One region of the Marinobacterium maritimum genome, then DNA from elsewhere that is predicted to be linked to it. Evidence: predicted binding sites of a transcription regulator. Region 1 holds the regulator's gene; the other holds the start of a gene.
The links. The regulator PhoB, encoded in region 1, activates phosphate uptake and scavenging genes when phosphate is short. The targets are predictions, from matches to a motif close to TGTCATANNNNTGTCANA.

Region 1 (7,800 bases):
ACCCAACGCCTGACCCGTGCAGCCCGCGGCGAATTTGCCGTGCGTGTGCTGTCCCAGCGCTGGCACGCCCCCACCCCCGATGAAGCGCGGGCACTGGGCATGCCGCCGCGCCAGCTGGCGCTGATCCGCGAAGTGGAGCTGCTCGGCCGACAGGGCACGCCCTGGGTTTATGCCCGCTCGGTGCTGCCTGCCAGCACCCTGACCGGTCGCGAGCGCCGTCTGAGGCTGCTCGGCAACCGCTCGCTGGGCTCGCTGATGTTCAGCGACCCCAGCCTGAGCCGCAGCCCGCTGATGGCCAGCTGCCTGCAAGACGAAGCTGGTTGCCGTTACTGGGCACGACGCTCGGTGTTCCGTTTGCATGACAAGCCGCTGCTGGTGTGTGAGGTTTTTCTCCCCGCCATGGAGCACGTACAATATCCGCTCTGATCCCCAGTGCAGGAGTCACCCATTGCAGATTTCAGCCCCACGCCCACTGAAGGAGCGCCTGCTGGCCTACGTCCACCTGATGCGCGCCGACAAGCCGATCGGCACCTATCTGCTGCTCTGGCCCACGCTTTGGGCGCTGTGGATCGCCGCTGAAGGCCTGCCCTCGCTGGAGCTGCTGCTGATCTTCTCTCTGGGGGTGTTCCTGACCCGCTCCGCCGGCTGCGTGATCAACGACTATGCCGACCGCCATATCGATGGCCACGTCAAACGTACCCACCAGCGCCCCCTGCCCTCCGGCCGGGTCACCGAACGCGAGGCGATAGGACTGTTTGTCGGCCTGATGCTGGTCGCCTTCCTGCTGGTGCTGCTGACCAATACGATGACCATCCTGATGTCGTTCGGCGGTCTGGCGCTGGCGTTCGTCTACCCGTTCATGAAGCGCTACACTCACCTGCCGCAGCTGGTGCTGGGTGCCGCCTTTGGCTGGGCCATTCCGATGGCCTTCACCGCCATTCAGGAACAGATCCCGCTCACCGCCTGGTTGCTCTATGCCGCCAAGCTGCTCTGGACCGTGGCCTATGACACCCAGTACGCCATGGTGGATCGCGACGACGACCTCAAGATCGGCGTCAAGTCCACCGCCGTGCTCTTTGGCCACCAGGACAAACTGATTATCGGGCTGTTGCAACTGGCCGCTTTGGGCCTGCTGATCTGGGTGGGACAGCTGGAGCAGCTGGGGCTCTGGTATCACCTGGGGCTGGCCGCCTCAGTGGGCTTTTTCATCTATCAGCAGTGGCTGATCCGTCATCGCGAGCGGATGCCCTGTTTTCGCGCCTTCCTCAACAACCACTACGCCGAACTGGTCGTACTGGGCGGCATAATACTGGACTACACCAGCCTGTAACCATCTGAAAAAAATGAGCTTTCCAGGCGGATATCGCATTACCAGCATCTGTGTCATATTAGTGTAACGGAAACGTCTTGTAATAGTGGCCTCCGATAATTCCTGTAGATGAGGCAGAGAACGATGTCTGCATCCAAACGTGTGCTGATCGTCGACGATGAAGCACCGATCCGCGAGATGATCGCCGTTGCGCTGGAAATGGCCGGCTACGAATGCAGCGAAGCCGATAACGCCCAGGACGCCCATGCCCAGATCGTGGACAACAAGCCCGATATGGTCCTGCTGGACTGGATGATGCCCGGCACCAGCGGCATCGAGTTCGCCCGTCGCCTGCGCAAGGAAGAGGTGACCGCGGATATTCCGATCATCATGCTCACCGCCAAGACGGAAGAGGATAACAAGATCAAGGGACTGGAGACCGGCGTCGATGACTACATCACCAAGCCGTTCTCGCCCCGTGAGCTGGTCGCTCGCCTGAAAGCCGTATTGCGCCGCACCACGCCCAAGGGTGTCGAGGAACCGGTTAGCGTCGATGGCCTGACCCTGGACCCGGTCTCCCACCGAGTGACGGCCGATGGCCAGCCGGTCGATTTGGGTCCTACCGAGTTCCGTCTGCTGCAGTTCTTCATGACCCACCCCGACCGCGCCTACTCGCGCAGCCAGCTGCTGGACATGGTCTGGGGCGGTAATGTCTATGTCGAGGAGCGCACTGTCGACGTGCACATCCGCCGTCTGCGCAAGGCACTGGGCGAGCGTCACGACTACCTGGTTCAGACCGTGCGCGGCACCGGCTACCGCTTCTCGGCTCAGGTCGCCTGAGTCCGCCGGCCCCCACCGGCATGATCGACCCCAGGATGGAGCCTATTCGATGCATGTATCACGACACGCCCTGATTATCAGCCTGCTGGCCCTGGCCGGCGCCGGCCTGCTGGTTGGCACCCTGTTCAGCTACCCCATGCTGGGGTTGAGCTTGGGTTTACTGGCCTGGAGCCTGAAGCAGGTGCGCCAGTTCAATCGGCTCAATGACTGGCTGCAGCGCGAGGATGGTTCCGAGCCACCCGAAGCGGACGGCGCCTGGGGCGACCTGTTCGACGAGCTGTCCCGGATGCAGAAGCGCAGCCGCTCCCGTGAACAGTATCTGCGTGGCATCATCTCCCGCTTTCAGCAGTCTTCGGCCGCACTCAGCGATGCCATCGTCATCATCGACAGTCAGAACAACCTGGAATGGTGGAACCGCTCCGCCGACCGTTTGCTGGGCCTGAAGGCCATCTCCGACCGCGGCAAGCCGCTGATCAACCTGATGCGCGACCCTCGCTTCGTGCGCTACTTCCGCAAGGGACACTATCAGGAGCCGCTGGAGCTGCCGTCACCGGTCAACAGCGACCTGCAACTGCAGTACCAGATCAGCAAGTTCGGTGAAGGCGACCGCCTGCTGGTGGCCCGCGACATCACCCGTCTGCTGCGGCTGGAGCAGACCCGCCAGGACTTTGTGGCCAACGCCTCCCACGAACTGCGCACCCCATTGACGGTGATCCGCGGCTATCTGGAGACCTTTCTCGATCAGGAGCTGCCTCGCCCGTTGCAGCGCGGCATGGAACAGATGCAGCAGCAGGCCCGTCGCATGGAAGGCCTGGTCACCGATCTGTTGCTGCTGTCTCGGCTGGAAGCCAGCCAGCATATCAGCGACGAGCACCCGATCCTGATCCAGGACCTGATTCAGCACATGCATCAGGATGCCGTAGCCCTGGCCAGCGGCCGTGGCCACTCATTCCAGCTGGACGTGGACAGCGAATACGACCTGCTCGGTCAGGCCACCGAACTGCAGAGCGCCTTCTCCAACCTGGTATTCAACGCCGTACGCTATACCCCGGACAACGGCACCATCAGTCTGCGCTGGTGGGTGGACCACAAGGGCGGCCACTTCTCGGTCAGCGACGACGGTATCGGCATCGAGGCGATGCATATTCCGCGCCTGACCGAGCGCTTCTACCGCATCGACGAGAGCCGCTCCTCCGCCAGTGGCGGCACCGGCCTTGGCCTCGCCATCGTCAAGCATGTACTGGTACGCCACAGCGCCCACCTGAGTATCGACAGCAAGCCGGGCAAGGGCAGCACCTTCACCTGCCACTTCCCGCCCGACATGGTGGTGCCGATCAGGGCTGTGGGCTCCGACGCGGGCTAACCTCCCGCGCCTCGCTGGCATACTCCTCGACCCAGAAAATGGTGGCACCCACCACTGCTGCCGGCATCAGGATCAGGTTGACCACCGGCACCAGCATACCGAGCTGCACCAGACCACCAAAACCGATAGACGTCACGCGGCGCGCTTTCATCAGTTGTTTCATCTGGTGAAAGCTGACCTTATTGTTATCCATCGGATAGTCGCAATACTGGATCGACATCATCCAGGCGCCGAACAGGAACCAGAGCAGCGGCGCGAATGGGGTCACCAGCGGGATAAAAGTGATCACCAGCAACAGCAGAAAGCGCGGCAGATAATAGGCCAGCTTGTGCAGTTCACGCTGCAGTGCCCGCGGAATCATCTTCACCACTTCGGCCCAGCCTTCATCGGTCACCGGCGCGCCGCGCAGCTGCTTCTCCACCTTTTCCGCCAGGAAACCGTTGAACGGTGCCGCGATCAGGTTGGCGACAATCGAGAAGCCGTAGTAGACCGCCACCAGCACCAGCAAGGCGAACACCGGCCAGAACAGCCAGTAGAGAAAATCGGCCCAGCTCGGCAGAAAGCTCAACCAGTAGTCGACCCAGACACTGAACTGGCCTACCAATAGCCAGATGGCGCCGATAAACAGCAACACATTGACCAGCAGCGGCACCAGTACGAAATGCCGGATACCGGGTTGCGGCAGCATGGCGGCACCACGCAGCAGATAGCCGGCGCCACGAACGGGGTTACCTTTCATCTATTCTCCTTGTAACAATGTTTGCCAGATCACGCGGGATCACTTTACTCTTGCGGTCAGTAGATGATTGTTACCGGCCGGTGAACTGGCCGAGAAACCGGGGAGATTAACATGAAAGCGATACGCATCCATGCCTTTGGCGGCCCTGAAAACCTGCATCTGGACGAGATCGACAAGCCCAGCCCCGGGCCAGGCGAGGTGCTGATCCGCAACCGGGCCGCGGGAGTCAACCCGATCGACTGGAAAACCTGTTCCGGTGGCGGCGCCAGCGCGTTTATCGAAGCCCTGCCCTTCTGCCCCGGCTGGGAGTTTGCCGGTACTGTCGACGCCTTGGGCGAGGGCGTCGATCGCTTCCGGGTCGGCGACGAGGTGCTGGGATTCACCCGCTTTCCGCAGGAAGCCGGCTGCTATGCCGAGTATCTGGTGGCCCCGGCCGATCAGCTTGCACTGCGCCCGGCAGCCCTGGATCCAGTCTCTGCCGCGGGCCTCGGTCTGGCCGGCCTGACCGCCTGGCAGGCGCTGTTCGAGGTGGGGCAGCTGAAGAGTGGTCAGTCGGTGCTGGTACTGGCCGCGGCCGGGGGCGTCGGGCATCTGGCGGTACAACTGGCCAAGTGGAAGGGTGCCTATGTGATCGGGACTGCCTCAGCCGGCAACAAGTGTTTTCTGCAGAGCCTGGGCTGTGACGATACCCTCGACTATGGCCGCCAGCAGGCCGAGAGCCTGATCCACGATGCCGACCTGATTATCGACGGCGTCGGCGGCGAAACGGCCATCAAGGCACTCGACTGCCTGACACCTCAGGGGCAGATGATCACTCTGCCGTCCGTCACCGCCGCCGAAGTGATCGCGGCCGGCGAAGCCCGGGGACTGAAGGTCAGTGGCATCCGCGCCCGCCCGGATGGTGACCAGCTGCAGGAGCTGGCCAAGCTGGCTTCCTGCGGTAAGGTAATGCTGAACCTGAGCGACAGTCTGCCGCTGAACGAAGCGGCCAGGGCCCACCAGCTGAGCGCCCAGGGCCATGTCCGCGGCAAGCTGGTGCTAACCCTCTGACGCCTTGGCAGCAGCGCCCTCCCCGGCGGCGCTGCAGAACAGCTGCTGCTGGCGCATCAGCAGGCGGCAGCCTTCACCGCGGATGTTGCGGTCCCAGCAGCCGTACTTGGCCCAGCTCTTGTCATCTTCGGTCGGCTCCTCGCGAAATGCCGGCACGCCCTCGCAAAAACCGTCACTGGGGGTCGCCGTTTCCAGACATGCCCTGAGATAACGACCATGGTTGACCGTGCATTCAAAGCCGGTGCAACCGTCAAACTCGGTCAAGGCCTTGTCCAGGCATGCCGCCTGATCATGCTGGCGACCAAAGGCCAGGCCTTCATTGCGCCAGGTCGCTGCCAGCTCAGCCCGCTCGGCATTGAAGCCGGCCAGCCATTCAGCCTTGGCAGCCTGCCACCAGGCCGGCTGCACCTGCCACAAAAACACGCCCACCAGCACCGGGATCAGCACCAGCGCCAGGATGATCTTTTTCAGCATTGAACACTCCTAATTGAAAGCCTCAAAACCTCTCGAGTAGCCCGGAGGCAAGGCGCAGGGCATGCAGGAACCGCCGTGTATTCATCGACACATGAGGGGATCGTGCAACGCCGAATCCGGGTCACCCAGCCGGTTTTGTCAGCGGCGGCGATAGAGCCCGCCGATACACAGCAACAACCCCAGCACCGACAGCAGCATGCCGCCGTTGACCCAAAGCGGATGACGCACCATGAACGGCACGAACGGATGGTCGGCTCCGGCCTGATCGCAGCGAGCCGCGCGATAGTCCCAGGAGCCGCCCTGATCCAGGCAGGCATCGGCCAGCGACAGGTCATACATGTAACCGGCCATCAACAGGACCGCAGGCACCACCAGCAGTATCAGTCCCAGACGCAACATGATCAGTCGTCGTCGCTGATGCCGATGTTACTGACCCCTTCATTGCGCGCCAGTTCACGCAAGGCCGCAATAAAGTCAGGGTTGGGGTGCTTCTGACTACGCAGGCGTTCGATTACTTCGTCGCGAAAGCCGTCTTCCGCCTGCATCAGGTCATGAGTATTGATCAGCTTGACCAGCTCTTCGTCCGACATCTGGTCGTCACCTTCGGTGACTTCGAGGAAGGTGGCCACGCATTCGCGCGACAGCTGGCCGATGCTGGCAGCCACCGAATGATCCTTTTCCAGAATACAGTTCAGCGTGGCGGTCAGTGCCACCACGGCATCCAGCGCCGGCCAGGCACCGTACATGTCGTACTCGTCCAGGTCCGGCATGTTGGCATCGACGGCATCAAGCTGCACTTCGAAGTTCATCTTCGCGCCCTGCCCGGACAGGCTGCTCCAGACGCCATCGAGAATCTGGCGCAGCTTGGCGGCATCGCCAAACTCGACCAAACGTGCGAAGAGCGCGAAGTTGGGGAACATACGCTCGGTCAGCGCCGCCGAGAAGGCTGTCAGCTGCCAGGGCTCGAAGGTCTCCAGCTCAGGCTCCAGATTCAGCAGTTCAGTCATGGGAAGTCTCCACCTTGGTGTCTGTCCGCCTATTGTACGGTTTTGCCGGCCCGAGCAGTAGTCATGGGCTGATGCCGTTATAGTGGATTTTGCTGATATACTTTCACGCGTTTGTCTAGCCAAAACGAGAACAACAATGAGTCAATCCCACCCTGCTGCTGCCCTGGTCAGGCTGCTGGACGGTTTCAGCGAATGGACCGGTCGCCTGATTGCCTGGCTGACCCTGCTGATGGTCGTGGTTACCTTTGTCGTCGTGGTCATGCGCTACGTCTTTGAACAAGGCAATATCGCCCTGCAGGAGTCGGTTATCTACATGCACAGTTTCGTGTTCCTGCTCGGGGCCGCCTATACCCTGAAGCACGATGGTCACGTCCGTGTCGACATTTTCTATCGCCCACTGGGCGAGAAGGGCAAGGCCTGGATCAACCTGTTCGGCACCCTGTGCCTGCTGCTGCCGGTCTGCGTCTTCCTATTCTGGATTTCCTGGGAATATGTCGCCACCTCCTGGGAACTCAAGGAAGGCTCACAGGAAGCCGGTGGCATCGCCTATCGCTACATTCTCAAATCCGCCCTACTGGTGATGCCCGCCATGATGGTGCTGCAGGGTGTGACAGAACTGCTGCGCAACCTGCTGGTACTGACCGGCAAGGGCCACCTGCTGCCCGCTGAAGAGGAGCACGCCCTGTGATCGAACTGCTGCCCCTGCTGCTGTTTGTCGGCGCCATTTTCATCCTGTTGATGGGCTACTCGGTAGCCTTCTCTCTGGCCGGTACCGGCCTGTTATTCGCCGCCATCGGCGCCCTGACCGGCCACTTCGACAGCGTCTTCCTGGAAGCGGTGCCCAACCGTATCTTTGGCGTGATGAACAACGAAGTGCTGATCGCCGTGCCCCTGTTCGTGTTTATGGGGGTGATGCTGGAGAAATCCAGAATCGCCGAGGAGCTGCTCGACACCATGGCCGCCCTGTTCGGCTCCATGCGTGGCGGCCTGGGTATCTCGGTGACGCTGGTTGGCATGC
Region 2 (7,800 bases), on a different contig from region 1:
CCGGGGTCTACCCGCTGATCTATGCCAACAGCTATGAAGCGGATGACTTCATGGGCGACAGCGGTGACAGCCTGCCGATCGACTTCAACTTACGTGCTGATGTGCTGGCGCCTCGCCTGGTATGGGTCACCGACAAGACCATCCTCGGTGGGCAGCTGTTCCACGCGGCCCTGCTGCCGCTGGTTGATCTGGATGTGTCGGTAAACGGCATGAAGGACAGCAACCAGGGTATCGGTGACCTTGACCTGACCGCCTTTGCACTGGCCTATCACCACAGTCCCAACTTCCACTCCGTGGTGGGCATGGACGTGTTTATTCCCATTGGTGAATACGATGTCGATGAGATGGCCAATATCGGCCGCAACTACTGGGGTGTACAGGCGGCCTATGCGGCGTCCTGGGTTAACCCGACTGGCTGGAACGCCGATATCAAGCTGATGTACGACTACAACTTCGAGAATGACGATACCGATTACCAGTCAGGGCAGGAGCTGCACTTCGACTACTCCCTCGGTTATGGTGTCAGCCCGAACTGGGTCGTGGGTGTCGGTGGTTACGCCTACAAGCAAACAACACCGGATGAAGTGAACGGTGTCGAGATCGGCAATGAAGGCCAGGCCTTCGCGATTGGCCCGTCCATCAAGTACGACAACGGCCAGGGCTTCTTCTTCTCGGTGAAGTACCAGAAGGAAATGGCCGTCGAAAACCGCCCGGAAGGTGACGCCTTCTGGATCAAGACCATCATCCCCTTCTGATCGGTCTATGCCGGCCCTGAACCCGGGGCCGGTTCCTTATACTGCAAAACTCACCCGTCAGTGCTTCGGCACTGGCACTGTGTGCTGGGGGTCTTTAGCCGCTAACGCTTCCTTACCAGTACTCCATATTCTTACTATCAGCGTGAAAGCGTTGCCGCGCTCGTACCAGGTTGATCAGCAGCAGGAGAAGCCGTTTGCATGGGAGGCATCGGCCATCAGTCAAGTTAGCTGCATGGAATGGGAAAACTGGAAAAAGTGATGAAATGATTCATTCTTACCTTATCCAGGACGATTTTTGATGATCGGGTGACATCCGCTCTGAGGCTATTCTCGGCCAACAAGCGGAAGGGCGCACCATAACGGCTTTCGGAAAAAAACGAAATACAGGTATGATTCTTGCTGGTTAAACAGCATAAAGAATCAACCGTTTGACCGTCATGTATAACGAACTGCCCTTTTCATATAACACCTGCCTTGAGTCCAGAGATTTTGAAGAAGCCCAGGCATTCTTGAACTCGCGTATTGATGAGCGTGAAGTCATACCACTGACGGCTCAAGGTAACAGTTCTAACTGTTTCACCCTGCAACCATTGCGGCAAACACTGCTCTTTGGAGCTCATTGGGGGGAGCGGGTGCATATTCGTTCGGGAGCACTCAGCACCTGTCATCTGGTCCTGCCGCTAAGCCGCTTCATAGAAGTCCGCAGTATCAACCGTTTTGTTGGACCCAATGAAATACTGCTGATGATGCCGGGATCGGAGGCTGATCTGGTCTGGGAAGCGGATTGTTCGGCGATTGTAATCACTTTCGATCGTGAAGTTTTGCAGCATTTGTCAGGCCTTGAGCGCGAAGCCTTTTATTCCGGGGCTTTGCGTATACTGCGACCGCAGGACCGACACGTTCGCTCGTTGTTCAGCCTGCTTCAGTGCCTGGCCAGTCAGCATCAGATTAACGAAGGCGAGATACTGCCAGTCATGCAGCAACACTGGGAGTCACTGTTAATCGAGTCAATCGCTAACCAGTTGGCCGACCCAACGCCTGATCATATCGACATACTGCCTTTGCAACTTCGCCGTGCTGTCGATTGGCTGCAGGCTCACATTGAACAGCCGCTGACCGTCAGTGACCTGGTGAAGGCTGCAGGTTGCAGTCGTCGCTCGCTGGAAAACGGTTTCCAGCAGTTCATTGGCTGCTCACCCGCACGCTATATCCTTCAGCAGAAGTTGGATTTGGCGCACCAGCGTCTGCAACAGACTCAAGGGACGGTCAGCGAGGTGGCTTACCACTGCGGTTTCAACCATCTCAGTCACTTTACCCGTTTGTACAAGGACCATTACGGCGAAACGCCGTCCCAGACGCTGAAACGGCATACGCTTGTTACACGGTGATAACCGGAGTGGTGACGGCAGGGGAAGGGAACCCTGCCGGTGCTACTCCGGTAATTGTGTCTAGAAGCGCAGGTTGACCCCCAGGGCATAGTTGCTGTCACCTCGGTCATACTGGCCGGTTTCGGCCCAGACCTTGACCTGGTCATCCAGCTGTTTCTCGAGTTTCAGCATGTACACTGACTCGTCGGCAGCATCATAGTCGTGGTCTTTCTCCTTGTAGCCCACAGCCATGCCGTAACCTGTGCCCAGATTGATGTTGGCTGAGATGCCGAAAGAATCGGAATCAGCCGCACCCTTGGGTGCGAATGGGTAGGGCTGGTTGTCACTGTGCTCCCAGACGGCACCCAGCTGTACCTGACCGAAATCGTAGCCAGCGCTGAGAGCGGTCAACAACAGGTCTTCCTGGGTAAAGGCCGGCAGCTGCTCCGCCTTGATCAGCGTGGTTCCGGCGCCCAGATGCAGCTGACCATCGTTGTACACTATGCGGATGGAAGCTGCATCGGCATCTTCGCCGTTATCCTCTTTCAGGGTGATGGCAGCCATTACCAGGCGGGTATTGGCGATGGCGGGAGATGCCCAGGCAAAGGTACCGGAAGTGCGGTCCGGCTGGACGAAAATACCGTCTGCATGCAAAGCAGCATGAGGCTCGTTGTACTCATAATGGTTGATCGGGCCATAGAGCTGCGCCCACTGACCGGAGGTGCCGCGCGGTGCCAGCACAAAGGTGCCGTACTGCGTCGGCAGCCTCATGACCGCTTCCTTGATGTGGATATCATCCTCGCCATCCTTGCCCGGATCTCCACTGTCTGCACGGTTGGCGGCCTGGGCCAAATCAACTTCCAGCTGATAGAGCAGGTTCAGATCCTTTACCTGAACCTTGCCCTTGAGGCCCAGTTCAATTTCGAAGGCTTCGGCCTCGAAATCCTGATTGTCGGTTTTCAGTGCGCCGGCGCTAAGGAAGCCATAGGCTTCCGGCTTGCTGAATTCGGCAGCCTGTCCCATCAATGGAAGGGTTGCCAGGGCGATGGCGAAGGCCATTTTTTTCATCACGAACATCTTGTTATTGTCTCCGACTGTAACTTATGGGGTGGGCCTTACTCGACACAGCGATCAAATACACAGGTGGTAAAGCTGTAACCGATCTTCTTCATCTTCTCCGGATCAGAAGGGAAGACGCCGTTATCACGCACATAGGTTTCCCAGTCGGCCAGCAATTCAGCCATTTTGTCCGGTTCGTGCTCGGCCAGGTTATGGCGCTCGGTGGGGTCGTTTTTCAGGTTGAACAGCTGCCACTCACCATCACCGTAGGGCTGCTCCAGCAGGCGAATCTTCCAGTCACCCTTGCGGATCGCGGAGCGGCCAAACAGCTCCCAACCAACTGTGCGCTCTTCAGCCTTGTTACCCTGAAGTATTGGCAGCATGGAGTGTCCCTGGATTGGCAGAACTTCACGGCCGTTGTAGGGGCTGGTGATCTCTTTGACTCCTGCCAGCTCGAGGAAGGTGGGCATTACATCCTTGACGTGGATAAACTCGTGATTGATCTGACCTTTCTGCGTCTCGCCAGGCAGACGTACGATGGCCGGTGTCACAAGGCCGCCCTGAGAGGGGAAACCCTTGAACAGCGGGAAGGGTGTGGCACTGACCTGGCCCCACTGGGCGCCATACCAGATATAAGAGTTGGGACGACCCATATTTTCGTAGCTGTTGTCGTAGTCGCTGGCGAACCAGGCCTTGTTACCAGGCAGTACTTCCGGGCTGTTGCCATCGGCGCCGTTGTCGGACATGAACATCACGACGGTGTTGTCCAGCTCGCCTTTTTCATCCAGCCATGTAAGCAAACGACCGATATTGTGATCCATGTTGTCGACCATGGCGGCATAAACCTGCATGCGACGGGTTTCGATCCTTCGCTGCTCGTCGGTCAACTCTTCCCAGCGAGGCAGTTGCGTCATCGGCGTGTTGGCGGTGACTGCAGAGTTGACCAGCCCCATCTCCTTCATGCGCTTCAGGCGTGCCTGACGGATCTGCTCGTAGCCCTTTTCATACCTGCCTTCGTACTTCTTCAGGTAGGCATCCGGTGCCTGTAGTGGCCAGTGCGGGGCGGTATAGGCGACATAGGCAAAGAACGGCTTGTTCTGCTCCAGATCGTCGCCGATGTATTGCATCATCAGATCGGTATAGTAATCCGACGAGAAAAAGCCCTTGGGCAGGTCGACGCTCTTGCCGTTGTCACGATAGATCGCTCTGGGGTCCTTGCCGATGATGGCACGCTGGTCGTCGAAATGGCTGGCGCCACCCTGGATCAGGGCGAATGACTTGTCGAAGCCGCGTGCGGCCGGGCTCTTGTCCTCACTTCGTCCCAGGTGCCACTTGCCCACCATGTAAGTGTTGTAACCGCTGTCACGCAGTACTTCTGGCAGCGTGGCGACCGAGGTGTTCAGGTAGCCTTCGTAACCCGGTTTGCCTTTCTGCTCCGGCTGCAGCAGTTCGGCCATGTTGCCAAGACCGGCCCGGTGACTGTCGGTGCCCGAGAGCAGCATGGAACGAGTGGGGGAGCAGGTCGGTGCCGTGTGGAAATCGGTCAGACGGATGCCTTCCGATGCAAGCGCATCAAGGTTGGGAGTCTCGATTTCGCCACCGAAAGCACCAATATCGGAGTAGCCAAGGTCATCGGCGACAATGAGCAGAATATTGGGGTTGTCTGCGGCAGAAACCAGGGATGCGGAAGTCAGCATGGCAGCCGCCAGGGCGGTCTTGCGCAAAAGGGAGAGTCTGTTTTTCATGATGTACCCTTGATTATTGTTATGGGGACAGGCTGCCGAAGCAGCTTGTGCAGTATGTTCAGCACAGCCGCAGGGGCGTTAACCGGTTTGCGCAGGGGGTATCATTTTTGCGCAACAAAATTGCGCAACAGCGCTGTAGTTTGCCTGCATCGCCTAAAGCGAAGCGGTCTCCTTTTCTGTTACACTCTGCAGCCCTTCTTCCAACCACAGGAACAGCATGTCCAGGCGGCCCGATCTGCTTAACGCGCCCATACGCCAGACCCTGGTGCGCATGACGATCCCGATGATGTTCGGCATCGTCAGCCTGATGCTGTTCAACCTGGCCGATATCTGGTTTGTGGCTCAGCTCGGTACCGAGCCGATGGCGGCGCTGGCGTTTACCTTTCCGGTTTCTTTTTCGGTTGTCAGCCTGGCGATCGGGTTGGGAATAGGAACCTCGGCGACGCTGGCGCGCCTGATTGGCAGTGGCAATGGCGGCGGCGAGCAAGCGGCGCGTCTGGCCACCGATAACCTGCTGCTGACGGTGCTGCTGATGGTGACAGTCGGCTTTGCCGGACAGCACTTTGCCGACCCGATCTTCCGGTTGATGGGCGCTGACCCGGGGTTGATGCCGTTGATCGATGCCTACATGGAAGTCTGGTTTGCCGGTTCGGTGTTCCTGGTGTTGAACATGGTGTGCAACAGCACATTCCGCGCTTCGGGTGATACACGGTTATCGGCAACGATTATGCTAATTTCCTCGCTGCTCAATATTATTCTTGATCCGCTGCTGATCTTTGGCTGGGGACCGGTACCGGCCATGGGGATTCGCGGTGCCGCCATTGCCAGCGTGATCGCCTGGGCCTCGACGACTCTGCTGGCGCTGCACCTGTTGTACCACCGCAAGGGGATGCTGCTGTTGGCGCCGCCGGATGTGGGCGAGATGCTGGGGAACTGGCGAAAGGTCTTGTCGATCAGTTTGCCGGCGGCACTGTCGAACATGATGACGCCCCTGGCCAACGGTATCCTTACGGCACTGGTGGCCGTTCATGGTGCCGAGGCGGTGGCCGCCTTTGGCGCCGGCGCCCGTATAGAATCCCTGTCACTGCTGGTGTGTCTGGCACTGTCGATGACGCTGCCGCCGTTCATCAGCCAAAACTATGGCGCGCTCAAGGTCGAGCGGGTCAGAGCGGCCTATCAGGGGGCGATCCGCTTTGCGCTGGCCTGGCAGCTGCTGATCTTTGCCGTGCTGGTGCTGGCGTCCGGTTTCATAGCCAAGCTGTTCAGTACAGATCCTGAAGTGGCGCGCTGGCTGCAGACGTGGATGTTGATCGTACCCGCCGGATTCGGTTTCCAGGCTATTACCTTCCTCAGTGCCTCCTCCTTCAATGCCTTGCATCAGCCGATGCGTGCGATGCGGATCAGCCTGTTCCGGTTGTTCCTGATGTACGTGCCGCTGGGCTGGCTGGGCAACCATTTCTTCGGCCTGACCGGCATGTTCTCTGCGCTGGTGCTGGCCAATGCGATCACTGCTGTGGTGGCTTCCACCTGGGTTAAGCGTTACCTGAAAACGCTTGATACAGAGCACGGTGCTGTGCCGGCTTCCTGATTGCTAGGGTTTTCCCTGATTTACCAAGGTCATACTTCTGCAATAGTTTAAAAGGACTATGATCAATGAAGTTAGAGCATGAAGTTAAAACGCTAACTGACACTATAACAAATCGTACTCTAAGCCTGACGGCCCCCATTCCTTCCAAACGGTCGACATAAGATCAGGGGAATGGAGCAGGCTTCAAACATGGAAAGGGAAGCAAAGCATGAGCAAACGAGTAGCATTGGTCACCGGCGGCACTGGTGGTTTGGGTGAAGCAATCTGCCGCAAGCTGGTAGACGCCGGTTTTCACGTTGTCGCCGGCTACAACAGCGGCGGTAATCATGATAAGGCAAAGGCGTGGCAGGAAAAGCAGCGCGAGGCCGGATACGAAATCGATGTGGCCTACGGCGATGTCACCAGCGAAGAGTCCTGCGCTGCCTGTATCGCAACCGTCAAGGAGATGACCGGTCGCGATGTGGATGTGCTGGTCAATAACGCCGGTATCACCCGCGATGGCCAGTTCAAAAAGATGAGCTGGGATCAGTGGAATGAAGTGCTGAGCGCTAACCTGGACTCCATGTTCCATATGACCCGTCTGGTAATCAACCCGATGATCGAGCAGGGGTTTGGTCGTGTGATCAACATCTCCTCTGTTAACGCACAGAAGGGCCAGTTCGGCCAGACCAACTACTCGGCCGCTAAGGCCGGTATCCACGGTTTCACCAAGGCGCTGGCGCAGGAAGTGGCCGCCAAGGGTGTCACCGTGAACACTGTATCACCGGGTTACGTGATGACCCCAATGGTTGCCAAGATCGACGATTCCGTTCTGGAAAAAATCGCCAAGTCCATTCCGGTGGGCCGCCTGGGCGAACCGGACGAAATTGGTCGCATCGTGACTTTCCTGGCGGAAGATGAATCTGCCTACATCACCGGTGCCGACTTCTCCATCAACGGTGGTCTGCACATGTTCTGATCTCCACCGGAGAGCGGGAAAATACAGGGGCTGCCGTTCGGCGGCCCTTTTTGTTTGCAGGGTCTCGCCTCGTGGGCGATAGCCTTGTGCAGCACCAATCGCTTGCATGGCCCAGGCCACCCTCTCTTGATGCTGCGCATCAATTCACCTTGAAGCAAACTCCTACATCTACATCCATGTCGATTGTCACATCCTCGTGTAGCAGCCTGCCTTGCAGGCGATCAACCACTTGACCCTGTACTCGACTTCAGGGTTTATCATTCAGTTAACGAAAAACCACGCCAAAAAGTACTCAAGGGATGTGTGATGGCTATTTACCAATTTGCCC

Region 2: the regulator PhoB is predicted to act here: its motif matches at 6,542-6,559, upstream of phbB (acetoacetyl-CoA reductase).

What each region holds. Positions count from the first base shown of each region.
Region 1 is NZ_BAAAET010000003.1:690,135-697,934, forward strand. It holds gene ABD013_RS14245 (chorismate--pyruvate lyase family protein) at 1-426, shown strand, start outside; gene ubiA (4-hydroxybenzoate octaprenyltransferase) at 455-1,330, shown strand; gene phoB (phosphate regulon transcriptional regulator PhoB) at 1,454-2,149, shown strand; gene phoR (phosphate regulon sensor histidine kinase PhoR) at 2,199-3,512, shown strand; gene cysZ (sulfate transporter CysZ) at 3,484-4,251, opposite strand; gene ABD013_RS14270 (NADP-dependent oxidoreductase) at 4,363-5,301, shown strand; gene ABD013_RS14275 (hypothetical protein) at 5,290-5,775, opposite strand; gene ABD013_RS14280 (hypothetical protein) at 5,914-6,174, opposite strand; gene ABD013_RS14285 (YjaG family protein) at 6,177-6,782, opposite strand; gene ABD013_RS14290 (TRAP transporter small permease subunit) at 6,919-7,470, shown strand; gene ABD013_RS14295 (TRAP transporter large permease) at 7,467-7,800, shown strand, end outside.
Region 2 is NZ_BAAAET010000002.1:840,441-848,240, forward strand. It holds gene ABD013_RS10075 (SphA family protein) at 1-755, shown strand, start outside; gene ABD013_RS10080 (helix-turn-helix domain-containing protein) at 1,193-2,143, shown strand; gene ABD013_RS10085 (porin) at 2,204-3,190, opposite strand; gene ABD013_RS10090 (arylsulfatase) at 3,238-4,926, opposite strand; gene ABD013_RS10095 (MATE family efflux transporter) at 5,144-6,514, shown strand; gene phbB (acetoacetyl-CoA reductase) at 6,723-7,472, shown strand; gene ABD013_RS10105 (heavy metal translocating P-type ATPase) at 7,779-7,800, shown strand, end outside.